DNA from 3 places in the Mycolicibacterium aromaticivorans JS19b1 genome. Region 2 is predicted to be linked to each of the others. Evidence: predicted binding sites of a transcription regulator. Region 2 holds the regulator's gene; each other region holds the start of a gene.
The links. The regulator LexA, encoded in region 2, represses DNA repair genes until DNA is damaged. The targets are predictions, from matches to a motif close to CGAACANNTGTTCG.
Positions count from the first base shown of each region.

Region 1: a site for LexA is predicted at 4,150-4,163, ahead of Y900_RS24720 (HNH endonuclease signature motif containing protein). Genes of this name have one in related genera too.
Region 3: a site for LexA is predicted at 5,669-5,682, ahead of ruvC (crossover junction endodeoxyribonuclease RuvC). Genes of this name have one in related genera too.

Region 1 covers NZ_JALN02000001.1:5,179,655-5,190,279, forward strand. The annotation lists gene Y900_RS24690 (tetratricopeptide repeat protein) at 1-105, opposite strand, end outside; gene Y900_RS24695 (cupin domain-containing protein) at 176-565, shown strand; gene Y900_RS24700 (SulP family inorganic anion transporter) at 562-2,145, opposite strand; gene Y900_RS24705 (PaaI family thioesterase) at 2,299-2,931, shown strand; gene Y900_RS24710 (hypothetical protein) at 2,941-3,642, shown strand; gene Y900_RS24715 (TIGR03618 family F420-dependent PPOX class oxidoreductase) at 3,639-4,082, shown strand; gene Y900_RS24720 (HNH endonuclease signature motif containing protein) at 4,186-5,487, shown strand; gene Y900_RS24725 (enoyl-CoA hydratase/isomerase family protein) at 5,548-6,303, shown strand; gene Y900_RS24730 ((2Fe-2S)-binding protein) at 6,305-6,496, opposite strand; gene bfr (bacterioferritin) at 6,668-7,147, shown strand; gene Y900_RS24740 (FkbM family methyltransferase) at 7,149-7,997, opposite strand; gene Y900_RS24745 (carboxymuconolactone decarboxylase family protein) at 8,197-8,694, shown strand; gene Y900_RS24750 (type I glutamate--ammonia ligase) at 8,732-10,090, shown strand; gene Y900_RS24755 (amidohydrolase family protein) at 10,091-10,625, shown strand, end outside.
Region 2 covers NZ_JALN02000001.1:519,719-530,343, forward strand. The annotation lists gene Y900_RS02495 (trypsin-like serine peptidase) at 1-303, opposite strand, end outside; gene Y900_RS02500 (proteasome assembly chaperone family protein) at 521-1,495, shown strand; gene Y900_RS02505 (alpha/beta fold hydrolase) at 1,529-2,575, shown strand; gene Y900_RS02510 (PhzF family protein) at 2,599-3,285, shown strand; gene nrdR (transcriptional regulator NrdR) at 3,292-3,756, opposite strand; gene Y900_RS02520 (LysM peptidoglycan-binding domain-containing protein) at 3,846-4,328, opposite strand; gene lexA (transcriptional repressor LexA) at 4,542-5,201, shown strand; gene Y900_RS02530 (LGFP repeat-containing protein) at 5,219-7,300, opposite strand; gene Y900_RS02535 (acyl-CoA dehydrogenase family protein) at 7,563-8,735, opposite strand; gene Y900_RS02540 (molybdopterin-dependent oxidoreductase) at 8,873-10,625, shown strand, end outside.
Region 3 covers NZ_JALN02000001.1:363,914-374,538, reverse strand. The annotation lists gene Y900_RS01765 (TetR/AcrR family transcriptional regulator) at 1-577, shown strand, start outside; gene Y900_RS01760 (MFS transporter) at 574-1,920, opposite strand; gene Y900_RS01755 (YebC/PmpR family DNA-binding transcriptional regulator) at 2,049-2,804, shown strand; gene Y900_RS01750 (molybdopterin-containing oxidoreductase family protein) at 2,806-4,794, opposite strand; gene Y900_RS01745 (hypothetical protein) at 4,837-5,175, shown strand; gene Y900_RS01740 (cupin domain-containing protein) at 5,144-5,596, opposite strand; gene ruvC (crossover junction endodeoxyribonuclease RuvC) at 5,700-6,272, shown strand; gene ruvA (Holliday junction branch migration protein RuvA) at 6,269-6,862, shown strand; gene ruvB (Holliday junction branch migration DNA helicase RuvB) at 6,859-7,926, shown strand; gene Y900_RS01720 (DUF1304 domain-containing protein) at 7,938-8,321, shown strand; gene Y900_RS01715 (GGDEF domain-containing protein) at 8,348-9,433, opposite strand; gene car (carboxylic acid reductase) at 9,612-10,625, opposite strand, start outside.

The sequences.
Region 1 (10,625 bases), 4.7 Mb from region 2:
TCCGCGATCGAACCACACCTGCGCTTGCGGCGACGGGGTGTCGACGGGCCGGTGGTGGTCACCGAGGTTGTAGTACGGCTCGGTGTCGCCGAGCGGAACCGCCATGCTGCACACCCTAGGTCAGCGCGGCCGGTGCGGATACCGTTGCAACCGACCAGAACGAAAGGGTGCCCTAGTGATTCGCTGCGTGCGTTTGTACACCGGAGCCGACGAGCAGTCCCACGTCGAGATCGGCCGCCTCGACCTGACTCCGGGACGCAATGACGACCTGGTGTCGGCGGCGATGTCGTCGACACGGGTGACGGCAGAGGAGACCGCCAGCGGCGGCACGCTGGCGTGGCACACCGCACCGGTACGCCAGCTCGTCGTGACGCTCGCCGGCACGCTGGTGTTCACCACCCGCGACGGCGAGGAATTCACTCTTGCTCCCGGCGACGTCTTGCTGGCCGAGGACACCGTGGGCTCCGGGCATCAGTGGCGCCTCGTCGGCGCCAACCCGTGGCGACGGCTCTACATCGTGCTCGCCGACGGCGCCGAGGTCCCGTTCGTCGCGGGAAACAGCTAGTGCCCGGCGACGATGTCGGACTCGTCGACGGTCACCGGTTCCTTGGCCGCGGGCAGCAGCGAATACAGCAGACACACCACCGCGAAGAACAGATAGCCCAGCGCCACTTGGGGATTGGCGGCCCACCCGATCTCGGGCGCGTGGATCAGGCCGATGAACGACAGTGCCGCGGCCACCACTGACGCCAGCGCGGCGTAGCGGAACTTCTTCTCCAGGATGAACGTCACCATGGTGCCCAGCAGCAGGCCGACCAGGATGGCGCCCTCACCCAGGGTTTGCAGTCCGTCGTACACCACGCCTGCGCCGCCGAGGGCGTCCATGCCGACCTTGGCCGCCGACGTCCCGGCGGCGTTCAGCGCATTGTCGATCAACCCGCTGGCCCACTGCGCGAGGTTGGGCAACAGCGCCGCGACGACGGCAACCGCGTGCAGGCGCGGCACGGCCTGGAAGGCCTGGGCGCCGATGAGCAGACCGATGTACAGCAGGATCGGCACGATCGCGGGCACCGGCAGCAGCGCGGCCAGCACACCGAACAAGCCGAGGAAGCAGAGCAGGCCGATCACCACGCCACTGGCCAGCGAGTAACCCGCGCGGCCGCCGGCATCCTTCCAGCCGGGATGGCCGATGTAGACCGCCGGCGGGAAGGGTGAGCCGAAGGCCGAGCCGATCACCGCGCCGGCGCCATCGGCCAGCAGCACGCTGCGCAGGTTGTAGTTGTCACCCGCGGCGGCTGCGCTCTCCACGTTGCTCATCGCCTCGGTGAAGTTGTAGACCCCCAACGGGATTGCGGTGCCGAGCAGCGGGGCCAGGTGCGCAAGTCCGGAACCCAGCAGATCGAGGCGAAGATCGGGGATACCGATCGCGATGTCGGCGACGGCCTTGCTGACATCGGGTGCCGACATGAATCCGCCGATCCATCCGATCGCGGTGCCGACCAGCAGCGCCACCAGACCGACGGGAATGTTGCCCGGCAACTTCACGTCGGTGAAGAAGCCGATCAGGATGATCGCCAGCACCGGCAGGCCGATCCAGGCCGCCTCCCACATCTGGGCGGCCGGACGCATCGAGATGAACGTGATCGAGATTCCGGCCAAGGTGCCCAGCATCGCCGCGCGCGGTGTGAGCTTGCGGATGTAGGGGCCGACGAAGCCGCCGATGATGACGATGACGCCGATCATGAACGCCCACGCCAGCCCGGACTGCCAGGCCTGGATCGGGTTCTTGGTGGCCAGGTAGACGGGCAGCATCACGACGAAGACCACGATGAACATGTGCGGCACGCTCGGCCCGTACGGCAACGCGGTGACGTCGGTGCGGTTCTCCCGCCGGGCCAGCCGCCGGGCCAGGAACGTGTAGTAGAGGTTGCCCAGCACGAGGGCCACGCCGAGCGCGGGCAGCACCGTGCCCAGCACGTCGTCGGCCGGGAGCTTGATGACCCCGATCATCAGCGTGGTCAGGGTGAGGACGTTGACCAAGATGTTGAAGCCGAGCCCGAAGAAGGCGTTGAGATCGCCTCGGGTCCACCACGGGGTTTTCAGCTCGCTCGGCGGTGTCGCGGGCTCGGTGACGTCGGTGCTCATCGGCATGCCTTTCTGGCGCGTCGGGGACAGCGAGCGCTACCTGCAGATTCTCGACGCTCGCGTTCCAACCAGGGGTCAGTTGCGTGTCATTCGTGTTAGCGCGCGGCGAGACCCTCGTTCGACACGGCACAGACGTCGTGTTCTAGTGCTGAGGTGCTGGAGTTCACCGTCGAAGACATGTCCGCCGAGGAGGTCGCCCGAATGCAGGCGATCTATGAGCCGCTGGCGATCTCGGTGCGTGAGTTGGTCGACGCGACGATCCGCAGCGAGGTCGACGCCGAGACCGTCGCCGCGGTGAAAGCCGACATCGACGCCGCGACCGCCCGGCTGCGGAGCAAACAGATCGTCGGCGCCTTCGGGGTCCGGCGCACCCCGTCGGGCCAGAGCATGAGTTGGGGTAACGCGGTGATCGGGCTGCGCAACCCGATCGCTCCGCCGTTGGTGATCCACCGCGACGACGACGGACGGCGCTGGTGCGACTTTCATCTCGGTGCCGCCTATGAGGGTCCGCCCGGGCATGTGCACGGCGGGGTGTCGGCGCTGGTGCTGGATCACGTGCTGGGGGAGGCGGCCAGCCCGGATACCAAACCTCGTTTCACCGGCAGCATCACCGTGCGTTACCTGCGGGCCTGTCCGCTCGGCCCGCTGCACTCGGAGGCTCAGATCACCCGCGTCGACGGCGTGAAAACCTTTGTCTCCGGCTACATCTCCGATGCCGATGGCATCACCGTCGAAGCCGAAGGCGTCTTCATCACTCCGCGCTGGCTGCGCGACCGACTGCGGTAGGTTCCAGCCATGGAGAAGGTGATAGTCACACTGCGGACCGCGGCCGCCGACGACGAGTGGGCAGAACAACTGCGGGGTCCGGTCGCGCACGAACTGCTCGCGCTCGGTCTGCCGGGGCTGACGGTCAACGTCCGCGACCGTGACGTCCGCGAGTCGATGATGACGTTGACGACGCTGGATCCGCCGGTGCAGGGGCTGGTCAGCGTGTGGACGCAGCAGTACTACGGCGATCAGATGCTGATGGCGCTGGAGTTGCTCGGCCACTATGCCGAGGAGATCGCCGCCTACCTGGTGACCGAATCCGCACCGCTGCCGCCGCCGTCGACCCCACCCGGGGAGCGGTCGCCCGGCCTGGCCAATATGGCGCTGCTCCGGCGGCCCGCCGACATGGACGAGCGCACCTGGCTGGCTCGCTGGCATGGCAATCACACGCCGGTCGCGATCGCGACCCAGTCCACGTTCACCTACGTGCAGAACTATGTCGTGCGCGCGATCACCGAGGACGCCCCGGTGATCAACGCAATCGTCGAAGAGCATTTCCCCATCGAGGCGGTCACGAGTCTGCACGCGTTCTTCGGCGCCGCCGACGATGCCGACCTGCAGAGCCGCATGGAGCAGATGGTCGCCAGCACAGCGGCTTTCGGGGCCAACGTCAACATCGATGCGGTACCCACCAGCCGCTACAACTTCCGCAGCCCGTTTTCGGCATGACAACGCTGGACGAGGCAGTTGCGCTGGCGCAGGCCGACCGGGGCCTGGCGGTGGTCGCGACAGTGCGGGCAGACAACACCATTCAGGCGTCGTTGGTGAACGCGGGGATCGTCGCGCACCCGGCCACCGGCGAACCGGTACTGGGCTTTGTGACCTACGGCCGGGTCAAGCTGGCGAACCTGCGAGCCCGGCCCGCGGTGACGTTGACGTTCCGCGACGGCTGGCAGTGGGCGTCGGTGGAGGGTCACGCCGAACTCGCCGGCCCCGACGACCGGCCCGCGTGGCTGACGTCGGCGGACCAGCTGCGGCTGTTGTTGCGTGAGGTGTTCATAGCATGCGGTGGCACGCACGATGACTGGGACGAATACGACCGGACGATGGCCGAGCAGGGCCGCGTGGTCGTGCTGGTGGCGCCGACCCGGGTGTACTCCAACGGCTGACCCGGTTTATCCCCAGAACCGCTTTCATCCACAGATCGGGTTTCGCGACCACTTCTCGTCCACTCTTCGAACTAGTGTTCGAAGAGTGGGTGCGATCGATGTGATGCGGGAAGCGCAGGGTCGGTATCTCGAGTCCTTGGCTGCGGTCGATTTCGACGAGCTTTCCCCTGCTGATCGTTTTATCGTGCTCGAGGAGTGGGAGACCGCACGGCGCCAGCAGGTCGCGGTCTCCCACGCATTGATCTCCCGGCTGGAACAAGTCGAAGGTTGCCCGCCGATCCCGATCACGCTCGCGGATGTGTTGCGGATCAGTCCGCGGGAGGCCAAGCGCCGCTTGCGGGATGCCGAGCAGGTGGCGCCGCGTCGGGCGTTGACCGGTGAGCCGTTGGCGCCGCTGCTGCCGGACACCTCGGCGGCCTGGCACGCCGGGCAATTGGATGGTGAGCATCTGCGGGTGATCCAGAAGTTCTTCCGCGATCTGCCCGACCACGTCCCGGCGGTGGAGGTGGAGAAGGCCGAACGCACACTGGCCGAGCACGCCCAAACGATGCGGCCCGACCAATTGGAGAAGATCGCCCACCGGTTGGCGCTGCACCTCAACCCCGACGGGAAGTTCTCCGAGGAGGACCGCGCCCGTAAACGCGGGTTCGTCTGGTGCGGTGGGCAACAGGTCGACGGGATGAGTGTGGGCCGGCTGATCGCCACGCCGGAGTTGCGTTCCCTGCTCGATGCCTGGTTCACCAAGTTCGCCGCACCAGGGGTGTGCAACCCCGCCGACCAGACACCTACGGCCACTCCATCCGAGGAGGTGGCCGACCGTGACCTGCGCAGCCACGGCCAACGTCAGCACGATGCGTTGACCGCACTGGTGCGTGGTCAACTCGGTGACCCGAAGTTAGGTCAGCACAACGGGTTACCGGTGACGGTGATGGTCTCGGCCACCCTGCAGGACCTTCAGGCCGCGACCGGGCATGGGGTCACCGCCACCGGAACCCTGCTGCCGATCCCCGACGTCATCCGGATGGCCAGCCACGCTTATCACTACCTGGCCCTGTTCGACGGGGTGCGCGGGCAGGCGTTATGGCTGGGCCGTACCAAACGCGTGGCCTCGGCTGATCAGCGGATCATGTTGCACAGCAAGGACCGCGGCTGCACCCGCCCCGGCTGCGACAAACCGGGATACCTCACCGAAGTCCACCACGTAGACGAGTGGGCCCAGGGCGGGCTGACCAACATCGACAAGCTCACCCTGGCGTGCCCCGCTGATCACCGACTCCTCGACCACGGCTGGAAAACCCGAAAACTCGCCGACGGCGACACCGAATGGATCCCACCGCCGCACCTACCCATGCTGCGCGGCGGCGTCAACGACTACCACCACCCCGAACAACTACTGGGGGGCTAGGTCTCACCTGCCGGGCTGTGGCTGCACGCCGCAGCGTGCCGCACCGTTAGGGTGTGCCGCGTGACGCTGCTCATCGACGACGAGAACCGGGTTCGCACGATCACCCTCAATCGCCCGGACGCCCTGAACGCCTTCAACGAGGCGCTCTACGACGCCACCGCTGAGGCGCTGCTCGCCGCTGCCGACGATCCCGAGGTCGCCGTCGTGATGATCACCGGAGCGGGCCGCGCATTCAGCGCAGGCCAGGACTTGGGCGACATGCAGGAGCGCATCACCAATCCCGACTTCGTCCAGGGCGCACACGGATTCCCGGGCCTGATCACCGCGCTGAGCCAATTCCCCAAGCCGCTGATCTGCGCGGTCAACGGGGTCGGCCTTGGCATCGGCACCACGATCCTGGGCTACGCCGACCTGGCGTTCATGTCGTCGACCGCGCGGCTGAAGTGCCCCTTCACCAGCTTGGGGGTAGCTCCGGAGGCGGCGTCGTCATACCTGTTGCCGCAGTTGATCGGTCGGCAGAACGCGGCGTGGCTGCTGATGTCCTCGGAGTGGGTGGATGCCACTGAAGCGCTGCGCATGGGTCTGGTCTGGCGGGTCAGTGAGCCCGACGAGCTGATCACCGACGCTCGCAAGCACGCTGAAGTGCTTGCCTCCCGGCCTATTTCGAGCCTGATGGCGGTGAAGCAGACGATGACCGAACCGGCCAAGCCTGAGATCGCCGCCGCGACGGCACGGGAGAACGCGTTCTTCGAGAAGTTGATGGGTGCTGCTGCCAACGCCGAGGCGCTTGCGGATTTCCATCGCGGAAAGTCTTAGCTCAGCTCGCCCTGGCCGTGTCGCCGACGGACGCGAAATGCTGCTCGATGATCGCCCGCACTGTGCGACGGCACCGGCCGCAGTCGCCGCCCGCGCCGCAGGCCGCGGCGACCTGCTTGGACGTGCACGCACCGCGGGCAACGGCGTCGGTGACCGTGGCACTGGTCGCCCCCGCGCAGAGGCACACGTACATCAGCGGTTCACTCTCGTCGCAGGGTGGCGTCGCACACCGGTCATATTAGCCGAGACTAACCTTAGTTAGGTACCCCTACAACATGCCGTCTCATCCAGCTGAACAAAACCGCCCTCGTCCTTGCATTAGGGTGATTCCGGCAGCCAGTCGGGCGGCGTGAGGGGAGACGTCATGCAAGGTGATCCGGAAGTTCTTCGCTTGCTCAATGAGCAGCTGACCAGCGAACTGACCGCCATCAATCAGTACTTCCTGCACTCCAAGATGCAGGACAACTGGGGATTCACCGAGCTGGCCAAGCACACCCGCGAGGAATCCTTCGACGAGATGCGTCACGCGGAGGCCATCACCGACCGGATTCTGCTGCTCGACGGCCTGCCCAACTATCAGCGGCTGGGCTCGCTGCGCGTCGGGCAGACCCTGCGCGAGCAGTTCGAGAGCGACCTGGCCATCGAGTACGAGGTGGTCGCCCGGCTCAAGCCCGCCATCATCGTGTGCCGCGAGAAGCTCGACTCCACCACGGCCAACCTCTTCGAAGAGATCGTGGCCGACGAGGAGCACCACATCGATTACCTCGAGACGCAGCTCGAGTTGATGGACAAGCTGGGCGTGGAGCTGTACTCCGCGCAGTGCGTGTCACGACCCCCGAAGTAACCTACGAGCGGTCTTCGGCCCGCCACGCGTAGACCATGCACACTTCGCTCTGCACGGCGCCGTAGCGCTCGCGTTCACTGGCAAACCAGTACGTCGTGAACCCGTGGGCCTCGAGCATCTCGACGATGACGTCTTTGGTGGCGAAGTACTCCACTTCCAGCACCACCTGACGGATCATGGCCCACTGGGTCGGCGTGATGCCCTGCAGCACTGCGACTTCGGCACCCTCGACGTCGAGCTTCAGGATGTCGATCCGTGTCAGGTCGTACTCCTCGATGACCGACGACAGCGGGACCAATGTGGCCGTCACCGTGGTGGTCCGGCCCATCCACGCGACCACAGGCCGCACCGCGGCCCGGCGTACGGCCAGCGGAGCGACCGGGATGAAGCCCGCCACATCGGCCACGAACCGGCCCAGTCGCTGGCGTGCGAACTGCGCGTCGCGCGTGCTCCACAGAGAGAAGTTCGGGTGGTGCGCGAAGACCACCGTCTCGTTCGTCGCGGACAGGCCGCGGTTGATCGGGTGGATCATCAGGGACGCACCGGGCCGGGCGCCCATCGCGGCGGCGTACTCACCGCGATTGGCCGCCTCGGCGTTCACCGCCAGCACCGCGTAGGTGGTGGGGATCGGCTCGAACGCGAACACCTCCGCGTCGCCGCCGCAGCGCAGCGCCGCGAACAAGGTGAACATCCCGATGTTCGCGCCGGCATCCACAATGACTGCGCCGGGCTGGAAGTCGATGTACTCGCCCTTGCCGTACACCGAGTCCGCGCCGAAGATCTCCGGGTACAGAAAGTTGGTTTCGATCCGCTGCCACTGATGAATCCGCATGCCGTTGGGGAGCGTCACCGGTGTGCCTCCCGGTCTCGTCCGCAATCTCGTTCCGGCGAGCCAACCCGCCGCCAGAACCGCCGCCCCCGCGAGACCGCCGACCACCGCCCGCCGGCCTGGAAGAGAGTTCACCCGGGTATTGTCCCTGAGCTCACGCCCGGTCGGCGAGAAACTAGAACACGTTCCAGATCGGCCTTGCCGGGCGTACCATCACGCCATGAGCCGAATCGGAAACTTCCCTGACGACGACGTCGCGGGCTGGATCGTCAAGTCTCCCGACCTGGGAACGGCAATGGCCGCCTTCTCCCATGCGGTCTACAGCGACAAGAACCGGCTGCCGATGCGGGTGCGTGAACTCGCCCGCGCGGTTATCGCTCAGGACAACGACTGCGTCTTGTGTCAGAACACCCGGGACGCCGACGGACCGGCCGCCGGTGTGGACGAGGAACTCTACGACCACGTGCTGGAGTGGAAGACGTGGGAGGGCTACAGCGAGCAGGAGCGCATCGCCGCGGAGTTCGCCCACCGGTTCGGAACTGATTGGGCCAAGCTCAAATACGACGACGACTTCTGGGATCGGGCTCGCGAGCATTTCTCCGACGAGCTGATGGCCGACCTGACGTTGTCGTGCGCCATGTGGGTCGGCATGGGCCGCATGCTCAGCACGCTGGACATCGGCCAGAGCTGCAAGTTGACCTTGCCGAGCCGCGCATAGCGGCTATCCGTCGCATCGGGTGGGTGTGATCGGCACAATGGCTGCCATGACCACACCGCCGGCCGGCGCAGCGATCGGGCAGTTGGACGCCGACGGCGTCGATACCGTCGTCGGAACCTTCGTCAATCCCGCAGGCCTGACCCACGCCAAGACCGTGCCTGCCCGCCGGGTCAACGCGTTCGCCGATCCCGGGCTGGGTTTCAGCCCGGTCACCCACGGGTTCGCCATCGACCGCGCCGGTATCGCGTTCGCCCCGGGGATCAGCGTCGTCGGCGACCAACGGATCCGCATCGATCTCGACGAGTTGCGAGTCATCGGCGATGGCCTCGCGTGGGCGCCGGCCTCGTTCTTCGATCAGGACGGAAACCCCGTCCCGGCGTGTGCGCGCGGGACTCTCGGACGCATCCAGGCTCGGTTGGCCGACGCCGGCCTGGAGGCGTTGGTCGGCCACGAGATCGAGTTCCTCTTGGTCGACCCCGAGGGCAACCGGCTGCCCGGCAACCTGTGGGCCCAATACGGACTGGCCGGCGTGCTGGAATACGAAGGCTTCGTTAAGGACGTCACCGCGGCGGCCGCGGCGTCCGGTGTCGGCATCGAGCAGTTCCACCCCGAGTACGGCATCAACCAGTTCGAGATATCCCTGGCCCCGAAATCGCCGGTGGCTGCTGCCGATCAGCTGATCTTGGCCCGCATCATCATCAGCCGGGTGGCCCGCACATACGGACTGCGGGTGAGCCTGTCACCGGTGCCGTTCGCCGGCAGTGTGGGTTCTGGCGCACATCAACACTTTTCGCTGTCACGCGCCGACACCCCGGTGTTCTCCGGCGGGACTGGTGCGCAGGGGATGACCCCCGAAGGGGAGAACGCCATCGGCGGCATCGTCTCCGGGCTGCCTCAGGCCCAGCTGATCTTCTGCGGGTCGATCGTGTCCGGTCTGCGAATGAAGCCCGGCAACTGGGCCGGCGCCTACGCATGTTGGGGAACCGAGAACCGGGAAGCGGCAGTGCGTTTCGTGCGCGGCGGGCATGGCAACCCGTATGGGGCCAACGTCGAGGTCAAGGTCGTCGACCCATCGGCCAATCCGTACTTCGCCACCGCCGCGATCCTCGGCCTCGCAGCCGACGGCATCGAGAACGGCACCGCACTGCCGCCGGAGACGACGGTCGACCCGGGCGCCTTGTCCGACGACGCTCGCACGGCCGCGGGAACCGTCGCCCTCAGCACCGACCAGGCGCAGGAGATCGCGGCACTGGACGGCTCGGCCCGGTTGCGGGCGATCCTCGGCGATCCCGCCGTCGACGTCCTGGTCGCCGTCCGCCGCTACGAGCATGAGATGTATTCGCACCTCGATCCCGAGGCGCTGACCGAGAAGTTCCGGATGGCGTGGAGCATCTGAGTGCCTGTATCCGCTTCGGCACTCGGCGACCACATCGCCGCTATCCGTCTGGTGGACAACCATGTTCACGGCTACTGGCTGACCGCCGGTGATCGCAGGCGCTTCGAGAACGGGCTGAACGAAGCCAACATCGAACCGCTGGCCGACTTCGACTCCGGCTTCGACACCCAACTCGGTTTCGCTGTGCGTGCGCACTGCGCGCCGCTGCTCGGGCTGGCCGAACATGTTGACCCGCAGACCTATTGGGAACGCCGCAGTGAACTGACCGAAGACCAGCTGGCGCGGCTGTTCCTGCCCGCCGCCGGAGTCAGCGACTGGCTGGTCGACACCGGCCTGCCCGGCGCCATCGCAGGGCTGCCCGAGATCGCCGACGCGTCCGGGGGCGAGGTCGGCGAGATCGTCCGCATCGAAGAGGTCGCCGAGCAGGCCGCCACAGCCCCGGGCGACTACGCCGATGCGTTTCGCCGGATCCTGCACCAGCGCAGCGAGACCGCGGTCGCCACCAAGTCGGTGCTGGCCTATCGCGGCGGCTTCG
Region 2 (10,625 bases):
GCTCTCGCTGAATCCGGGTACGAAGGTGGCGGGCAGGCCCGCCGCCAGGCAGTGCGCGGCGGTCAGGATCAGATCCTGGGCTGCCGAATGAACCACCGAGGCGGTGCAGGTGTGGGTGTCGGTGGCGCCGAGGAACAGTGCTCCCACGGCGGGCCGGGCCGCCACCGGCTGGGCATTCGCGGCCGACACCGCCGCCGCCCGGGGCTCCTCGGCGGCCTTGGCCCGCGGCTCGACGGTCGAATGGCACCCGGACACCAGAGCCGTGGCCACCACCACGTTCAGGGTCACCGCGACCATCCGCATGCCTCGATCATGCCCGATCTGCGCGCTTTCGACTCGGTTGAACGGCCGGCACCGGGAACGACAGGCAGGTCGCCGGCGTTGTCCAACACGGGCGCTATGGTCAGCGCTCACCCGATTCTCTGCCCGATGTCGCCGGCCCCGCGGCTCCTGAGAGACACTGGTTGTCACGGTACAAGGGGACGACGACGTGCCCGGGCACCGCGAGGAGGCGGAGACGATGACTGACGAGCAGGGACAGCCCTACCAACCCGAGCAGACCGGGATGTACGAACTGGAGTTTCCGGCGCCACAACTGTCCGCACCCGACGGGCGTGGCCCGGTGATGATTCACGCTCTCGAAGGCTTCTCCGACGCCGGCCGCGCGATTCGTCTGGCTGCCGACCACCTCAAAGCCAAGCTGGACACCGAGTTGGTGGCCTCGTTCGCGATCGACGAACTGCTGGATTACCGCTCCCGCCGGCCGCTGATGACGTTCAAGACCGATCACTTCACCGACTACGACGATCCTGCGCTGAATCTGTACGCCCTGCGCGACAGCCTCGGCACACCGTTCCTGCTGCTCGCCGGGCTGGAGCCGGATCTGAAATGGGAGCGATTCGTCACCGCGGTCCGGCTGCTGGCCGAGCAGCTCGGGGTACGCCAGACCATCGGGCTGGGCACCATCCCGATGGCCGTGCCGCACACCCGGCCGGTGACGATGACCGCGCACTCCAACAACCGCGATCTGATCACCGAATTCACCCCGTGGGTCGGCGAGGTGCAGGTCCCCGGCAGTGTGTCCAACCTGCTGGAGTACCGGATGGCCCAGCACGGCCACGAAGTCATCGGCTTCACCGTGCATGTGCCCCATTACCTGGCCCAAACGGATTTTCCGCCCGCTGCCGAGGCGCTGCTTGAGCAGGTCGCCAAGCTGACTTCGCTGCAGGTGCCGTTGCGGGGGCTCACCGATGCCGGCGCGGCCATCCGCACCAAGATCGACGAGCAGGTCGAAGCCTCGGCGGAGGTCGCTCAAGTGGTGAGCGCGCTGGAGCGACAGTACGATGCTTTCGTTGCCGCTCAAGAGAACCGGTCGCTGCTGGCACGCGACGAAGAACTCCCCAGCGGCGACGAGTTGGGCGCGGAGTTCGAGAAATTCCTGGCCCAGCACGCCGAGGACTTCAAAGAAGGTTTCAACGACAGCGGCGAGACCTAGCGGAGTCCACCGCACCGATGACAGGGTTGGCCAGTGACTCAGCAGAAGACTCAGCAGAAGTCTCAGCGAAAGCCCAATCTCCAGCCGGTGCGGGATGTGACGCCCACCCTGCACTTCCGGACCATTCATGGCTACCGGCGCGCCTTCCGGGTGGCCGGGTCGGGTCCGGCGCTACTGCTGATCCACGGGATCGGTGACAACTCGACGACGTGGCATCCGGTGCACAGCAAGCTCGCCCAGCGGTTCACCGTCATCGCCCCGGACCTGCTGGGGCATGGACAGTCCGACAAGCCGCGAGCCGACTATTCGGTGGCGGCCTACGCCAACGGCATGCGCGATCTGCTCAGCGTGCTCGACCTCGACAAGGTGACCGTGGTCGGGCATTCACTCGGCGGCGGCGTGGCTATGCAATTCGCTTACCAGTTCCCGCAATTGGTGGAGCGGCTGATCCTGGTCAGCGCAGGCGGGGTGACCAAAGAGGTCAACATCGCGCTGCGGGCCGCCTCGCTCCCGTTGGGCGGGGAGGCGTTGGCCCTGCTGCGACTGCCGATGGTCCTGCCCGCGTTGCAGCTTGCCGGCCGCGCGCTGGGCAGCGTCTTCGGCTCCACCGGTCTGGGCCGCGACCTGCCGGACGCGCTGCGCATCCTGGCCGATCTGCCCGAGCCGACGGCCTCGTCGGCATTCACCCGCACACTGCGCTCGGTGGTGGACTGGCGCGGCCAGGTGGTCACCATGCTGGACCGATGTTATCTCACCGAATCCGTTCCGGTGCAACTCATTTGGGGCGACTTGGACGCGGTGATCCCGGTCAGCCATGCCCGGATGGCACACTCCGCCATGCCCGGCTCCCAGCTCGAGATCTTCGGCCGCTCCGGCCACTTCCCGTTCCACGACGACCCCGACCGTTTCGTGGAGGTCGTCGAGAAGTTCATCGACGCGACAGCCCCGGCCGAGTACGACCAGGACGCCTTGCGGGAACTTCTTCGCACCGGCCTCTCCGAACGCCTGGTCACCGGGTCGCTGGACACCCGGGTCGCCGTGCTCGATGCCCTGGGCGCCGACGAGCGCAGTGCCACCTGACTTCAGCGTCGTAAAGTCGAATCATGACCGTCGACGTGACCGTGCTGCGGGTATTCACCGATGAAGGTGGCAATTTCGGCAATCCGCTGGGCGTGGTCGACGCGGCAACCGTGCCGCCCGGTGACCGCCAGCGCATTGCGACCGAATTAGGTTACAGCGAAACAGTATTCATCGATCTGCCAACCGACGGGTCAACCACCGCGCACGCCCGCATCTTCACTCCGGCCACGGAATTGCCATTCGCCGGGCACCCCACCGTCGGCGCGGCCTGGTGGCTGCGGGAGTGCGGCGCACCGATTCACACCCTGCAGGTTCCTGCCGGCATCGTCGGAGTCACCTACGACGACGATCGCACGGTGATCCGGGTTCGGGCCGAGTGGTCGCCGGAGTTCGCCATCCACGACCTGGACTCGGTGGACGAGCTGCTGGCCGCCGACCCGGACGACTACTCCGACGACGCGGAGCATTACCTCTGGGCGTGGCTGGATCGCGACGCCGGCCACCTCCGGTCGCGGATGTTCGCCGCCGATCTCGGGGTGCCGGAAGATGAGGCCACCGGATCGGCGGCGGCACGGGTGACCGATTACCTGAGCCGCGACCTGACGATCACACAAGGCAAGGGATCGCAGATCTTCACGACGTGGGACGCGCAAGGGTGGGTGCTGATCGCCGGCCGAGTGGTCAGCGACGGTGTGCGACAGCTGGATTGAACTTGCTCAGCCCGACGTGCCGACGGACCGGTGGGCGCGCAGCGCCTCGATCTCACGCTCGAAGTCCTCGGCTGAGCTGAACGAGCGGTACACCGACGCGAATCGCAGATAGGCGACCTCGTCGAGTTCACGAAGCGGGCCGAGGATGGCGAGTCCGACCTCGTGGCTGGGGATCTCGGGCGAGCCGGCGGCCCGCACCGTGTCCTCTACTTGTTGGGCCAGCAGATTGAGCGCGTCGTCGTCGACGTCGCGGCCCTGGCAGGCCCGGCGAACGCCGCTGACGACCTTTTCCCGACTGAACGGCTCGGTGACGCCGCTGCGCTTCACGACCGCCAGAACCGCGGTCTCCACGGTGGTGAAGCGCCGGCCGCACTCCGGACAGGAGCGGCGACGCCGGATGGCCTGGCCCTCGTCGGTCTCGCGGGAATCGACAACACGAGAGTCCGGGTTGCGGCAGAACGGACAGTGCATGACCGCTCCTTCGCTCAATGGCCCGATACGTCGAACCACTGAGAGCCTACCTGCGCCCTCCGCGGGAGCGGCTGCGGCCAGCACGGCGGTCAGCCGATCGGCGCGATCAGCGTCTGCCCGGCGTCCAGCGACGCCGATTCGAGCTTGTTCAAATCGCGGATGCGCTGCACCACCTGTCCGGCGGGCGCATCCGGCGCGACCCGTCCGGCCAGCTGCTGCAGCGTCTCCCCCGCCTGGACCTGGACGACGGCGAGCTGGTCCGGCATCCGCTCGGGGGCCGCAGGCGTGGCGCTGAAGTGGCCGACCATACCGAGCCAGAGCGTGATCAACGCGGCCACTCCCGCCAGCGCGATCGTGACTGCCGTGCTGACCGGCCTGCGTGTGTGCGACGCCCGCGAGAACGCGACACCCGTGCCCGGGTACCGCATCGGCGTGACAGCCGGCCGAGCCGGGTGCGGCCGGTGCGCGCGAACACGGGCCGGACGGCGCCGAGCAGGGGAAACAGGCGCGCCGGCCGTCCGCCGGTACACCGGTGCCGAGATGTAAACCTGTCGATCATCGATGACTGTCACGTCCGTGTCCTTCCTTCAGGGCCGCCCCGGTTCGCTCTTGTGTTCGAAATATACTCGATCATCCGTTCGAAACCCGAACATGTGAGCGAGCGTGTTCGAAGAATAAATCCGGCCACCGACAAGTTCTGCTCCGCCGGCCGCCGAGAACACCGAATCGCGACACGGTCGAACAAATGTTTGAATTTTGACGCGGGCCCGGCTAGATTCGGCCCCATGAGCGAGCGCAGTGAGACATCCGGGCTGACCGACCGGCAGCGAACCATCCTCGACGTGATCCGCGCCTCAGTCACCAGCCGCGGCTATCCCCCCAGCATCCGTGAGATCGGCGACGCCGTCGGGCTCACGTCTACGTCATCAGTGGCCCACCAGCTGCGCACCCTGGAGCGCAAGGGCTATCTGCGCCGCGATGCCAACCGGCCGCGCGCGGTGGACGTCCGCGCAGCCGACGATGCGGTGAGCCACGTGCGCACCGAAGTCGCGGGTTCGGACGCGCTGCCCGAGCCGACCTTCGTGCCGGTGCTCGGACGCATCGCCGCAGGCGGCCCGATCCTCGCCGAGGAAGCCGTCGAGGACGTGTTCCCGCTACCGCGCGAGTTGGTCGGCGACGGGTCGCTGTTCCTGCTCAAGGTCGTCGGTGAGTCCATGATCGACGCGGCGATCTGCGATGGCGACTGGGTCGTGGTCCGTCAGCAGAACGTAGCCGACAACGGCGATATCGTCGCGGCGATGATCGACGGCGAGGCAACGGTGAAGACGTTCAAGCGCACCAGCGGCCAGGTCTGGCTGATGCCGCACAACCCAGCGTTCGACCCCATTCCCGGTAACGACGCCGCGATCCTCGGCAAGGTCGTCACCGTTCTCCGCAAGGTCTAGCGGAGGGGGCGAAAGCCTCACTCCGCCTTGTGGAAGCCGTTCGCCTGCGCGAGTTCCTCACTGGCGAACCACACTTCGGGCACGGTGTGGTCGTACAGCGCCGAGTCCGGGGTGTAGTACAGCCCCGAATGTGTGTTGGCCTTGACCACGTAGCCCTCTGGCGCCTGATACGGATCCGAGAGCGGCAGGTGGATAGCCGGACGATTGGCTGCGGCTTCGGCATGCACGTCGGACTGCAGGACTTCCGCCGGCTGCGTGGAGTCTTCTTCCTCGACGTCGACGACGTCGGACTCGACGATCTCCTCCGGTGCCGGCTCGGGCTCCGGGGCGGGCTCGGGCTCGGCAGCGCGACGTCGCCGTGGCGTGCCGAGCTCTCCCATATCGAGTCGCCACATCGATTGCGACTCACCAAGATTCACCGCCGCATGGCGGCCTGAATCACTTGACTCGTCGTCGATGTCCTCGATCTCGGCGTACTCGAGTTCCGCAGGCACCTCGTCGGCCGCACCTGCCTCGTACCCACCGGTTTCGGCGGCCTCGGCGGGGATGCGGGTTGGCGTGGTGTCGATGGAGTCCTGGTCGCCATCGAACACATCCTCGGGTCCGGGCTGCGACTTCTCGTCTTCTGTGGGCGCCCAGCCGAAGCCCGGCGCAGCGGCGACCTGCGGAACGCCGCCGTCGGGGTACGTCGAGAAGCGCGAGGCGGCCGCGGCGTCAGCCTCACCGGCGACCTCACTGGGCCAGTGATCGTCGTCGTCGTAGTCCGAGTCGTCGAAGTCGTCGTCGATCTCCTCGCCGCCGCTGCGGCGGCGCTGCAGCCACAGCACGCCCAGGCCGATCACGGCCAGCAGCAACAGCACCGGGACGATGATCAGCAGCCACCACCAGTGGAAGGCGAAACCGTTGCCGGACTTGGCCCCCGCGGGGCCGGCCGGCCCGGCGGCCGGAACCTGAACGCCGGACAGCGAACCCGCGAGCTCCGGCGGTTTGGTGGTGAAGGTGTTGCTGGCCTTGTTCCAGGAGATTTCGCCGCCGCTGAACTTCTGCGTCACGGTGTCGCCGCTGATGCTCTGCTCGCCGGTCGGTACACCGAGCTTGCCGGTCGCGCCGCCCAGCTTGGCCCAGGCGGCGTTGATTGCGCCGCGCACCACGATGGCGCCGTTGTCGGGCGTCCAGAAGATCACCGGTTTGTCGGCGGCACCGAAGGTGCTGACCCGGCTGTTGGGCGCGCCGCCGTCGGCTTCGGTCCCGGTCGGCCAGCCCAGGTCGCCGGTCGGCCCGCCCTGCGCCTCGTACTTGGCCAGGATCGCGCCCGTCACCGCATGCGCGCCGGTGGCCGGTGAGTAGAAGATCTTGCCGCCCGCGTAATCCTGGGTGGCGCCGTCGGTGCCGAGGGCCTGCTGCGGTCCTTGGCGGGCACCGAGCGGTCCCGCCAGCCCCCCGGCGGCCCGCCACGCCTGGTTGATCACCGTCGTCGCGTCGGTGGGCACCTCGACGCCGGCCACGTTGGCTGCGAGCTCGGGTGGCACGGTGGTGAACGTCTTCGCGGCCGTGTCATAGGAGATCTCGCCACCGGTGAACTTCTGGCTGATCACAGTGCCGTTGAACGTCTCGTCCTCGGTGGGGACGCCCATCGTGCCCGCCGAGCCGCCGAGCTTGTCCCACGCGGCGTTGATCGCGCCGCGTACCACCCACGCGCCGGTGGCCGGTGTCCAGAAGATGGCCGGTTTGTCGCTGGCACTGAACGTGCTGACCAGGCTGTCGGGCCCCACCAGACCCGCGACCGCGTCGATGGTGGGGAATCCGAGGTCGCTGTCGGCTGCACCGCCGAGCGCCTGGTACTTGTCCAGGACCGCCCCGAAGAGCAGGTGGGCGCCGGTGGCCGGGGTGAAGAAGATCTTGCCGCCGCTGAAGTTCTGGGCGAATCCGTCGCCGACGGCGTAGACGTCGCCGTCCTTGGTGCCCACTGGAGAACCATCGCCGCCCGCGGTCTGCCACGCCTGATTGATGGCGTCCCCCGCGTCGGTTTCGGGGCTCGCGATCGCCCCGGGCGCCCACAGCAGCGCGGCCGCAGCCGTCGCGAAGACGCCGAGCGCCATCCGCCCGACGCCTCTACTGAGACGACTTCCAAGCCTGGTCATGCACTCTCCCCGCAGTGTCGGTCAAGATGCTTCCCCTCATCCTCCGTGTCAACTGTGCTTGAGCACCTCACGACACGCGGCGTTTCTACGAGATAACCGGTGCGTTGACGGGGGAAAACACCCTAAATTCCCAGGACAAACCGGGGCGCATCACCAGCGCCCGCCGCTTCGACAGCCGAGCGACGGAGAACCAAACCGCAGTTCAGCCCCGCTTGCGGGGTCAGACGCCCAGGCTGCGGCCGATGATCTCCTTCATGATCTCGGTGGTGCCGCCGTAAATCGTCTGAACGCGGGCGTCCAGGTAGGCCTTGGCCACCGGATATTCGCGCATATAGCCGTAACCGCCGTGCAACTGCAGGCAGCGGTCGACGAGATGGACCTGCTTCTCGGCCGCGTACCACTTGGCCATCGAGGCCTGCTCGGCGGTGAGCTTGCCGTCGAGGTGCAACCGGATGAACTCGTCGACCATGATGCGGACGGCGGTCGCTTCGGTGGCCAACTCGGCCAGCAGGAAGCGGCTGTTCTGCTGGCTGCCGATCGGCTTGCCGAATGCCTTGCGCTCCTTGGTGTACTGCAGAGTCTGCTCGAGAACGCTCTCCATGGCGGCAGCCGCCATCACCGCGATGTTCAGGCGCTCCTGCGGCAGGTTCTGCATCAAGTAGATGAAGCCCTGACCCTCTTCGCCGAGAAGGTTCTCGACAGGGACCTTGACATCGGTGAAGGACAGTTCGGCCGTGTCCTGCGCGTCCAGGCCGATCTTGTCGAGGTGGCGGCCACGCTCGAAGCCCTCCATACCGCGCTCGACGACCAACAGCGAGAACCCCAGCGCGCCCTTCTCGGGGTCGGTCTGAGCCACCACGATCACCAGATCGGAGTTGATGCCGTTGGTGATGAACGTCTTCGAGCCGTTGAGCACGTAGTGATCACCTTGCTTGACCGCGCGGGTCTTGATGCCCTGCAGGTCGCTACCGGTGCCGGGCTCGGTCATCGCGATCGCGGTGATGTACTCGCCACTGCAGAACTTGGGCAGCCAGCGCTGCTTCTGCTCCTCGGTGGTCAACTCCAGCAGGTACGGCGCGACAACATCGTTGTGCAGGCCGAATCCGAGGCCGCTGTAGCGGGCCGCCGCGGTCTCCTCGGTCAGGATGACGTTGTAGCGGAAGTCCGCGTTGCCCCCGCCGCCGAACTCCTCCGGCACGGCCATTCCGAGGAAGCCCTGCTTGCCGGCCTCCAGCCAGACCCCGCGATCGACGATCTTGTCCTTCTCCCATTGGTCGTGGAACGGGGCGACGTGCCGCTCCAGGAACGACCGGTAGGCCTCGCGGAACAGGTCGTGCTCGGGCTCGAACAAGGTCCGCTCGTACTTGACGGTTGCGTTCTTCTCGACAGCCATGACTAACCTCCGGACGGCGCTGTGGGTGTGCAAACGAGGATAACCAACCGGATGGTTGGTTATCACGGTGGGCCTGCGCTGCGACGGGCGGATTCGCCAAAGTCGCTGGTGGAAGGTCCGCCGATTAGACTCCTGGGGTGTCCGACGCCCGCAGCAGCCTCGCCCACTGGGGAGCGTTTCGCGCCGACGTCGCCGACGGCGACATCGTCGCGGTCACCCCCTTTCCCGGCGATACCGACCCGTCTCCCCTGCTCGGCAACCTGCCCGGGTCGCTACGACATTCCTCGCGCATCGCCACACCTGCGGTCCGCCGCGGATGGCTGCTCGACGGGCCCGGGCCGAGCAGCGCCCGCGGCGCCGACGAGTTCGTCGCGCTGGACTGGGAGGAGCTGACGGAGCTTCTCGCCGGCGAACTGCGCCGGGTGGTCGACACCTACGGCAACCAGGCCATCTACGGCGGGTCCTACGGCTGGGCGAGCGCGGGGCGATTCCACCACGCCCAGAGCCAGGTCCACCGATTTCTGAAACTGCTTGGCGGATATACCTTCTCGCGGCACTCGTACAGCCTGGGCGCCACCGGCGTGATAATGCCGCGGGTGGTCGGCACCCATGACGACCTGTTCAAGCGGTCCACCGAATGGAACGTCATCGTCGAACACACCGAGCTGATGGTGTGCTTCGGCGGGGTGAACCTGAAGAACACCGGGATCAACCACGGGGGGACCACCGGGCACCCGGCCCGCGACGCTCTGCACCGGTTCCGGGCCAACGGCGGGAAGATCATCTCGATCAGCCCGCTGCGCAGCGACGTCGACGGCGAGTGCGACTGGCTGCCGGCCGTCCCCGGAACCGACGTGGCGATCATGCTGGCACTCGCCTATGTGCTGGCCACCGCGAACCTCGCCGACCGCGAGTTCCTCGACACCTACTGCACCGGCTACGAGCAGTTCGAGCGGTATCTGCTCGGCACCGAGGACGGTGTGCCGAAATCGCCGCAGTGGGCCGCCGAGATCTGCGGCATCGACGCCGCGATCCTCACCGAGCTGGCCACGACGATGGCCAGCCGGCGCACGATCGTCACCGTCAGCTGGTCACTGCAACGCGTCCGGCACGGCGAGCAGGCGCCGTGGATGGGGCTGACACTGGCGGCCATGCTCGGCCAGATCGGCCTCCCCGGAGGCGGATTCGGCCACGGGTACGGCTCGATGAACGAACCCGGCCTGCCGCCGCTGCGATACCGGCTGCCGACGCTGCCGCAGGGGGTCAACCCGGTCCGCACATTCATCCCTGTCGCGGCCGTCAGCGATATGTTGCTGCACCCCGGTGAGACGTTCACCTACAACGGCCGCACCTTGACTTATCCCGACATCAAATGCGTGTACTGGGCCGGCGGCAATCCCTTTCACCACCATCAGAACCTGTCCCGGCTGCGTCGCGCGCTGGGTCGCGTCGACACCGTGGTGGTGCACGAGCCGTACTGGACTGCAATGGCACGGCACGCCGACATTGTCGTGCCGTCCACCACCGCGTTCGAACGTGACGACTATTCCGGGTCGCGAAACGACCCCCTGCTGGTGGCGATGCCTGCGCTGGCTCGGCCCTACGCACGCTCGCGGGACGACTACACCACCTTTGCCTCGCTCGCCGAGCGCTTGGGCTTCGGCGAGCAGTTCACCGAAGGCCGCACCGCCCGGCAGTGGCTGGAGCACATGTACGAAAAGTGGTCGGAAGAAATCGATTTCGCGGTCCCCGGCTTCGATCAATTCTGGGCCGACGGGATGCTGCGGCTTCCGGTGGAGACGGGACTGACTCTGCTGGCCGACTTTCGCGCCGACCCGGCGCGGCACGCGTTGGCCACCCCCAGCGGCAAGATCGAGATCTTTTCCGACG
Region 3 (10,625 bases), 160 kb from region 2:
GGGACCCCGCGACGAGAAGGGGGTGCTGGCCGGCCGGATTGTCGACGCCGCGCGCGCCGAGTTCGCGCAGCACGGATCGGCGGGCACGACGATCCGGGCGGTCGCCCGGGCGGCCGACGTCGACCCGGCGCTGGTGTACCACTACTTCGGGTCCAAGGAAGGTCTGCTGGATGCGGCCACGAATCCGCCGCAGCGCTGGCTGGAGAGCGTGGCGCGGACCTGGACAACGCCGGTGCCACAGCTCGGGACCGCGCTGCTGCGGCTGATGCTGGGCGCGTGGGCCGACGACGAGATCGGCCCGGTGTTGCGGGCGGTGCTGCAGACCGCCGCGCACGAGCCGAGCACGCGCGAGAAGCTGCGCAGGGTGGTCGAAGGTCAGCTGATGGGGGTGTCTCAACTCGGTGCCGACGCGGCGGACCGGCGCAAACGCAGCGGTTTGATCTCGTCGCAGATCATGGGCTTGGCGATGATGCGCTACGTGTGGCAGATCGAACCGCTGGCCTCGATGAGCGACGACGAGATCGTCGCCGCCGTTGCACCGAATCTGCAGCGCTACGTCGACGGCGACCTGGGTTAGGCGAACGCGACGGCGGGTTTCGGCGCCGGCTCGTCGTGGAAGTCGCCGGGCTTGAGCAGGCGCGTCGCGATGACACTGACCACCGCCGTGAAGACCAGGTAACCGCAAGCGAGCCAAGGCTTTCCGTGACCGGCCGCGATCAGCGCCGTCAGGATCAACGGCGTCAGGCCCGAGGCGTATACGCCGGACAGCTGGTACACCGTCGACAGGCCGGTGTAGCGGACCCGGGTAGGAAACAGCGAGGCATACAGGGTGCCCTGCGCGCCGTAGAACCAGGCGTGAATCACACCGAACACGACGACCATCGCGATCGCGTAGGCGGTGACGCTGCGGATGTTGAACAGTGCGAACGCCGGGAACACGGCCACCCCGTAGGCCGCGATGCCGCTGCCGTAAACGACTTTCGCGCCGAACCGGTCGACCAGCAGGCCCGAGACCGGCAGCAGAGCGGCCATCACCAGGGCCGCCGCCGTCACGACGATCAGGACCGGGACCTTGCCCAGGTGCAGTGTGGCCGTCGCATAGGAGATGGCGAACACGCCCCAGGTGTTGAAGGCTGCGCCCTCGCCCCACCGGGACAACATCCCCAGCACGGTGGAGCGCACTGCCGGGCGGCGGAAGATCTCTCGCAGCGGAACCGAGGAGCGCCCGTCGCGCTCCTTGAGCTTCTCGAAGGCCGGGGTCTCGGCGGCTTTCAGGCGAACCACCACCCCGAACCCCACCAGCACCAGGCTGAACAGAAAGGCGATTCGCCACCCGTAGCTCAGAAAGGCCCCGGCCGGCAGGACGATCTGCAGCAGCGCGAACACCCCGGTGCCCAGCGCGAGACCCAACGCCAGCCCGACCTGCGGGACGCTGCCGAACAGGCCTCGGCGCTTGACGGGGCTGTGTTCGACCGCGAGCAGGACCGCGCCGGCCCACTCGCCGCCGAGTGCGAAGCCCTGGCCGATGCGCAGGATCAGCAACAGGATCGGGGCCAGCAGTCCGATCTGCTCGGCGGTGGGCAGCAGGCCCATCAGCGCAGTGGCCCCACCCATCAAGAACATGGTCAGCGCCAGGGTCTTCTTGCGTCCGATGCGATCACCGATGTGGCCGAACACGAAGCCGCCGATCGGGCGCACCATGAAGCCGACAGCGAAGGTGGCGAACGCCAACATCGTTCCGACCAGCGAGCTTTGGTGGGGAAAGAAGGCCTGGTTGAAGACCAGGCTTGCCGCGGTGGCGTACAGGAAGAAGTCGTACCACTCGATCGTCGTACCGATCAGGCTGGAGAGCAGTGCGGTGCGAATGGTGTTCGAGGACGCCTCGGTGGCATCGGCGCGGGGTTCGGCGATGGTGGACACGCGTTCGGAATCTATTCAGTGGCCTGGTCGACCAACAGCGTTCGGCGCACCGCGATTGCAAAGCTCCCGGTGGCTGTTCAGTAGACTCGTCGGGTTACGGCAGAACGGACAGTACGGAGAAGAACCCGATGAGCGGCCATTCCAAGTGGGCAACCACCAAGCACAAGAAGGCCGTCATCGACGCCAAGCGCGGCAAGATGTTCGCCAAGCTCATCAAGAACATCGAGGTCGCGGCGCGCGTCGGCGGCGGCGACCCGGCTGGCAATCCCACCCTGTACGACGCGATCCAGAAGGCCAAGAAGTCGTCGGTTCCCAACGACAACATCGAGCGCGCCCGCAAGCGCGGCGGTGGTGAGGAAGCCGGCGGCGCCGACTGGCAGAACATCACCTACGAGGGCTACGGGCCCAATGGCGTCGCCGTGCTGATCGAGTGCCTGACCGACAACCGCAACCGGGCCGCCGGCGAGGTCCGGGTCGCGATGACCCGCAACGGCGGCAACATGGCCGACCCAGGCTCGGTGGCCTACCTGTTCTCCCGCAAGGGTGTGGTCACGCTGGAGAAGAACGACCTGTCCGAGGACGATGTGCTGCTGGCGGTCCTGGATGCCGGGGCTGAAGAGGTCAACGATCTCGGCGACAGCTTCGAGGTGATCTCCGAGCCGACCGATCTGGTCGCCGTGCGCACCGCGCTGGTGGACGCCGGCATCGACTACGACTCCGCGGAGGCCGGTTTCCAGGCGTCGGTGACGGTACCGCTGGACGCCGAAGGCGCCCGCAAGATCATGAAGCTCGTCGACGCGCTGGAGGACAGCGACGACGTGCAGGACGTCTACACCAACGCCGATATCCCCGACGAGGTTCTGGCTCAGCTCGAAGACGACTGAGTCAGGCCGGGTGCAGGCTGACCGGCACCCCTGAATAGCGGGTCATTCCGGTCGCCGGGTCCAGGTCGTCTTTGCTCGTCAGCAGGTTGACGTTAGTGCCGGCGTGCGCGTGCGGCACCGACACCACGCCGCTGCGCACCGACGGGTCCAGTTTCGCGATCCCGGTGAGTTCGCCGTATTCGGTGCGCACCACCAGCTTCTGGTTGTCGGCGATGCCGGCTGCCGCGGCGTCCTGCGGGCTCAGCAGTATCTCGGGCTGCTCCCCGAGATACTCCAATTGCGCGTTGACTCTTCGTAATTGGCGACGCGGCACCAACACCGGCCCGGTCGTGTGACGCAGCCCGTGTAATTGGTCGATCAGGAGTTGCGGGGCCAGGCGCCAGCCGCCGAGACGCTCGACGTGACGGTGCATCCACGCCGCGGGCAACTCGCGCTCGGCTTGCGCCCAGCCGGTGGCGACCATATCGTCGTAGCTGGTGCGGCCGCCGCCGTTGAACGTGGCCAACATCTGCTCGTCGGTCAAAGTGGTGTCGGCGATGTCGTGACCGAGCCGCGCGCCGATCTCGGCGAGCACCCACCACATCGAGCGGCGGTCGCCGATCGGGGCGACCATCGCCGGGGTGTGCTGGGCGGAGATCCGCGGACTCATGAAATCCCACAGCGTGACGTCTGGCCGCTCGAGCTGACCAGTGGTCGGCAGCACATGGGTCGACAGTGCCGTCGTCTCATTGGGGAGGATCTCGGTGGTGGCCAACACCTCGAGCTTGGCCAGGGCCGGGCGCAGGGTATCGGTGGCGGGGAAACCGGTGAGCAGGCTGCCGCCGAGGTTGAGCAATGCGCGAATGTTGCCGGCCTCGATCTCGTCGGGCAGTGTGGCGCAGGGCCATTCCCGCATGAAGGCCTTGGTCTCCGGGCGGCTGCGCGGTCCCGGTCGCGATTTGCCCTCCGGCGGCGCGATCGGCAACTCGAACATCTCCAGCTGGTAGCCGAAGCCGGGATGGAACCACTCACCGCCGGGGGTGTTCATCGACCCGGTCAGGATCAGCAGCGCCCACGAAAACCATTGCGTCACATTGGCACTGGCCGACATGGTGACACCGGTACCGGTGTCGATCGCGATGTGCCCGGCCCTGCGGACAGCGGCCAGCAGATCGTCGAGATCGGTGGGGTCGACGTCGGCGAGTTCGGCGGCATGCTCGCGGGTGAACGGTTCGACGGCGGAGGCCAGCAGGTCGAGGTCCTGGACGGCGACGTCCGGATCGGCGCCGTCGCGCAGGATTTCGCGCACCAGGAAGGCCAGCACCGCGTAATCGGTGCCCGGACGCGGGGCCAGGTGGCGGGTCGCCAGCCGGGCGGTCTCGGTACGGCGGGGGTCGACGACCCAGAGCTGAGCCCGGGCGGCGAGGTCGCGGAACACCCCCCGAGGATTGGGCATACCGATGGTATGGCCATGGGAGACAACGGGATTGCTGCCGATCAGGATGACGAGTTCGGCATTCTCGTAGTCGGGGCGCCCGGTGAGGCCGGCGGAGCCGCCCATCAGCTCCGCGACCAAAACCTTGGCGGTGCCATCGATCGTCAGTGGACTGAATTTCGCGGGAGTGCCGATCGCGCGGTGCAGCGCCTCGGCGGTGCGGTAGCCGGCGGCGTCCATCCCGATGCCGGTGCCGAAGTTGATGGCGACCGCCGCCGGGCCGTGCTCGGCGATGATGTCTCGCAACCGGGCGCCGAGGTCGTCGAGGCAAGCCTCCCAGCTGGTTTCGGCCAGCCGTCCGCCGTCGCGCATCATCGGCCGCTCGAGCCGGTCCGGATGGTGGTGGATCAGCGGCAGCGCGCGGCCCTTCGGGCAGGTGTAGCCGCCGGAGAAGGGATTGTCCCGGTCGCCGTGGACGGCCACCACCCGCTCATCCTCGATCTCGACCAGGATGCCGCACACCGACGGGCACACCCGGCAGAAACTTCGTACTGTGCGGGAGCCGCCCGTCGCCATGGAAGAGAACCGTACGCTGCGGGCAATGAATCGGAGGTGACGATGTCTCAGCTGACGGAGACCGACCCTGACGGATCCACCTGGTCGGTACGTCGCTGGTGGTGGAAGACGATCCCGTGGGAGACCGGCTTCGCCACCCTCGACGCGCTGATCTTCCTGGCCGTGTTGCCGTTCATGGTGATGTGGCCGTTCTGGCTGCTGGCCAAGTTCGTCGGCGTGCCGTGGACGATCATCATCACGCGCGACGGGACCGAGATCGGCCGTGAGCGGGTGAAGGGCTGGAAGCGTTCCCGCGCCCGGGTGGCGGAGATCGCCCGTTCGGCGCGGGAGGGAACGCTGACCGAGTTCGTCACTGCAGCGGATACAGCCGCTCCAGATTGACCACGATCGCCTCCTGTGTGCTGCGCGAGATCACGACGATGGCCGACTCATCCGGGTCCGGGTTCTCTTCGCGGTGCGGCAGATGTGGCGGCACGAAGATGTAGTCGCCCGGCTCGGTACTGATCCGCACTTCGTCGACACCGTCGTGGAAGACGAACTGCGGGTGGCCGCTGCGCACGAAGATCGCCGTCTCCGACTCGCCGTGGTGATGGTTGGCCGACGCGACGCCGGGCCCGACGTGGGTCTCGCCCATCCACAGCTTTTCCGACCCGACCGACGTGCCGCTGATGGCGGCGAAGCGCCGCATGCCGTCGGTCTGACCGGTGCCGCCGTCGAGGTCGCCGGCCCGAATATGGCGCACCCGGTTGCGCACCGGCTCGGTTCCGGACAGGTCGGGATGGAATGCGTCGGGGCCGCCCATGGACCGACCATAACCACGCGCGGGAGACCGCGTGTCCTGACCGGTGCTGTCCGCCCGGCCCGCTACTGTGATCGAACAGCTGTTCGTAGTCGGAAGGCGATCCGTGCGGGTGATGGGAGTCGACCCTGGGTTGACGCGCTGCGGCCTCTCGGTGATCGAGAGCCGGGGTGGCCGTCAGGTCATCGCGCTGGACGTCGACGTGGTGCGCACGCCGTCCGACGAGCCGTTGCAGCGTCGGCTGCTGACCATCAGCGACACCGTCGACCATTGGATGGACACCCATCAGCCCGACGTGGTGGCGATCGAGCGGGTGTTCGCCAACCAGAACGCCAACACCGCGATGGGCACCGCGCAGGCCGGCGGGGTGATCGCGCTGGCCGCCGCCCGCCGCGGTATCGACGTGCATTTCCACACCCCCAGTGAAGTCAAGGCGGCCGTCACAGGGAACGGGCGCGCCGACAAGGCCCAGGTCACCACGATGGTCACCCGCATCCTGCAGCTGCAGCAGAAACCCACTCCGGCGGACGCCGCCGACGCACTGGCCCTGGCGATCTGCCACTGCTGGCGCGCCCCGATGATCGCCCGGATGGCGCAGGCCGAGGCGATGGCCGCCGAACAGAAGCGGGCCTACCAGGCCCGGCTGAAGTCGGCACGCGGGCTCAAGGCAGCCACATGATCGCCTCGGTGCGCGGCGAAGTCCTCGACATCGCGCTCGATCACGTCGTGATCGAGGCCGGCGGTGTCGGCTACAAGGTGATGGCCACCCCGTCGACGCTCGCGACGCTGCGCCGCGGCAGCGAGGCCAGGCTGATCACCGCGATGATCGTCCGTGAGGACTCCCAAACCCTGTACGGTTTCGCCGACTCCGATGCCCGCGACCTGTTCTCGACCCTGCTCGGGGTGTCCGGCGTCGGCCCCAAGATCGCGCTGGCGACACTGGCGGTCTATGACGCGACCGCGCTTCGTCAGGCGCTGGCCGACGGCGACGTGACGGCCTTGACCCGGGTGCCCGGCATCGGCAAGCGTGGCGCCGAACGTATGGTGCTGGAATTGCGGGACAAGATCGGCGCGGTCGCCGGTGGTGCGGGCATCACCGCGGCCACTGGGCACGCGGTGCGCACTCCCGTGGTGGAAGCCCTTGTCGGACTTGGCTTTGCGATCAAGCAGGCCGAGGAGGCCACGGACAAGGTTTTGGCGGCTGACAGTGCGGCCAACACCTCCACGGCATTGCGTGCGGCGTTGTCGCTACTAGGAAAGACCAAGTGAGCCGGTTCGACGAAGACGAGGACGGCGAGGCGGTCGACCGCGACGTGTCGCCGGCGCTGACGGTCGGCGAAGGAGATGTGGACGCCAGCCTGCGGCCCCGGTCGCTGGGCGAGTTCATCGGCCAGCCGCGGGTACGCGAGCAGCTGCAGCTGGTGCTGGAGGGCGCCAAGAACCGCGGCGGCACACCTGATCACATCCTGTTGTCCGGGCCGCCGGGACTGGGCAAGACATCGCTGGCGATGATCATTGCCGCCGAGCTGGGCTCCGCGTTGCGGGTCACGTCCGGCCCGGCTCTGGAACGCGCCGGTGACCTCGCCGCGATGCTGTCCAACCTGGTCGAGGGTGACGTGCTGTTCATCGACGAGATCCATCGCATCGCCCGGCCCGCCGAGGAGATGCTGTACCTGGCGATGGAAGACTTCCGGGTCGACGTCGTCGTCGGGAAAGGCCCTGGGGCGACGTCGATTCCGTTGGAGGTGGCGCCGTTCACCTTGGTCGGCGCGACCACGCGCTCCGGTGCGCTGACCGGACCGCTGCGCGATCGCTTCGGATTCACCGCGCACATGGACTTCTACGAACCGCCGGAACTGGAACGGGTACTCGCCCGCTCGGCCGGGATCCTCGGCATCGAACTGGGCTCGGAGGCCGGCTCCGAGATCGCCCGCCGCTCGCGGGGGACACCCCGCATCGCCAACCGCCTGCTGCGCCGGGTGCGCGACTACGCCGAGGTGCGCGCCGACGGGGTGATCACCCGCGACATCGCCAAAGCCGCGCTGGCCGTCTATGACGTCGACGAACTCGGCCTGGACCGCCTGGATCGCGCGGTGCTCTCGGCGCTCACCCGCAGCTTCGGCGGCGGCCCGGTCGGGGTGTCCACCCTGGCCGTCGCGGTGGGGGAGGAAGCAACCACGGTCGAAGAGGTGTGCGAGCCGTTCCTGGTCCGTGCCGGAATGATCGCGCGGACTCCCCGCGGGCGGGTGGCGACGCCGTTAGCCTGGACCCACCTCGGTATGGTGGCACCGCCGCGAGCCAGTGGGCTCGGTCAGTCCGGCCTATTCGAGTGATGGGAGCGCCGATGGTCATCGTCGCCTTGGTTTTCGCCGGCCTCGCCGCGCTGCTGCACGTCTACATCTTCACGATGGAGTCGCTGACCTGGACGTCGTCGCGCACCCGTAAGGCGTTCGGCACCACCGCCGAGGAAGCCGAGACCACCAAACTGATGGCGCTGAACCAGGGTTTCTACAACCTGTTCCTGGCGATCGTCGGCATCGTGGGTATCGTCGCAATCGCGTTGGGGCACACCGGAATCGGCGCCGCGCTGGTGTTGGCGGGTGTCGGTTCGATGCTCGCCGCGGCGGCAGTGCTGTTGGCGTCCGCGCCGGACAAGGCGCGGGCCGCGGTAACCCAGGGGGCATTCCCGTTGGTCGCGGTCGTACTGCTGGTAATCGCGCTCGTCTGACGTTCGGGCCGCGGGTTCTTTTCGGACTACGTGGTGCTCGTCGTGGCCCGGTGACGGGATTGGTTTCCGCCGGCCCGCTTGGCGTCGTACATCGCGGCATCGGCTGCGTGTACCAGTTCGGTGAGCGCCGCGGTCGCGCCGCTGTCGATATCGGTCAGAGCCATCGTTGCGAGTCCGACGCTGGCGGTCACGTCGCCGGGCGCGGTCGCGACGGCCGTGCGGAATCGTTCGGCGGTGTCCTCGGCGTCATCGGGCTCGATCAGTTCGGCGATGAGGAACTCCTCGCCGCCGAGGCGGGCCACCACCGAATTCATGGCGCTTGCCCGGCGCAGGTTGTCCGCAACCGCGACCAGGACCGTATCGCCGTAGCCGTGGCCGTGGGCGTCGTTGATCTGCTTGAACCCGTCCAGATCGATCAGGATCACGGCCAGCCACTGTGAGTGCGGCCGGTCCGCCGCGGCGATCAGTTTCAGCGCCGCCTCGTCGTAGCCTCGACGGTTACGCAGCCCGGTGAGCGGATCGGTGTTCGACATCCTCGCGTCGAGGCTCAGCAGGTGCAGGAGCAACTGACTTCCGAACGGCACGGCAAGCACGGCGATCAGCACGCCCAGCACATGCCCGATAGCCATCGCGGTGTCGCCGGCGGCAGCGATCCGCACCCCGGCGAGCACGGTGGTGAGGATCGCGTTCACCAACGTCGCCGCCAAGAGTCGACCGGAGTGGTACAGGCCGACATAGCCGGCGATGGGAGCAAAGGTGGCGCACGCCAACAAGCCGGTCGCCGGCGTCCCGGCGATCAGGCATGCCAGGGTCACGCCGGCATTGGCGCCGACGGCCATCAGCGCGGATTGGCGGCGGCTCGGCCAGCCGACAAGCCAAACGCACGCCCCACCGAACGACAGGGCCGACATGACGATCGCGGCGGTCCGGTGGACCTCACCCTGCGGGCCCGACGGGCTGAACAACATCACCAGGGGCACCACCCCAAGGATGATGACGACGGAGGCGATCAGGATCCTGCTGAAGCGCTGCAGGTGATGCGCCGCGAGATAGTCGGACAACCAGTCGTACTGGCCGGGTTGGTGCCACCACCGCCGCACCCACGCGGCCATGCCCACGTCTTTGTACATACGCTCCCGAACCGGCCGCAGCCTGCCCCCGAAGACTGGAAGCCTGAGCGGATAGTACTCGCGGGCGCGGGCGTCCGCCGGGTTAAGGTCTTTGCCGCCGAAACGACACCCGGGTCGTCGATCGTCGTCGATCGCGACCCGGGTGACGATGCGGCTCGGCTTACAGCAGGCCCAGCAACTGCAAATCGGTGATGTACTTGACGATGACCTCCGCCGACACGTGCGGAATGTCTTTATCCGGACCGATCTTCGCGTCCTGCACCGCGGCGCGGAACCGCTCGGTCGGCGCGATCGATCCGCGAACCGGCCGTTCCGGGTGCTGGTAGTTGTGCAGCAGCGGCAGCAGCGAGTACTGACGCTGCCGGTCCGGCAGTGCCCGCATCGCGGTTTCGAACCGCTGCAGCCAGCTGTCGTACTCCGCGATCCGCTGGATCGGGTAGCCGGCCTCGACCAGCCAGTCGACGAACTCGTCGAGCCCGAGGCCGTCGTCGTAGGGATTCATCACGTGATAGGTCTCGAACCCCTGGGTCACGTGCGCACCCAAGGTGGAGATCGCCTCGGCGATGAACTCCACCGGCAGGCCGTCGTAGTGCGCACGCTGACGGTTGCCGTCGGCGTCGAGTTCGTAGAACGACACCGGCGCGATGCCGGTGGCCACCAGGCTCAGCATCATCCGGGTGAACATGTCGGGCAGGTTGAGCTGACCACCGTAGCTGGTGTCGGCAAGGATCATGTCGCAGCGGAACACCGACACCGGAAGGCCGCACAGGTCGTTGGCCTCACGCAGCAGCACCTCGCCGGCCCACTTGCTGTTGCCGTACCCGTTGGCGTACGAGTCGTCGACCGCGCGGGTCGCGCTGATCTCGCGGATGTCGCCGTCCTCGACGAAGCGCCCCGGCGCGATCCCCGCACCCACACCGATCGTCGAGACGTAGACGAACGGCTTGAGCCGGGTGGTCAGCGCGATCCGGATGAGCTCAGCGGTACCAACGGCGTTGGGCCCGAACAACTCCCGGTAGGGCAGCACATGGTTGACCAGCGCGGCCGGGTCGACGATCAGGTCGACGGTGTCGGCCAATCGCTGCCACGTGGCCCCATCGAGGCCGAGGTTCTCCTCACCTTTGTCGCCGGCGATGACCTCGAGGTGCTCGGCGGCCAGCTTCCGATAGTGCGC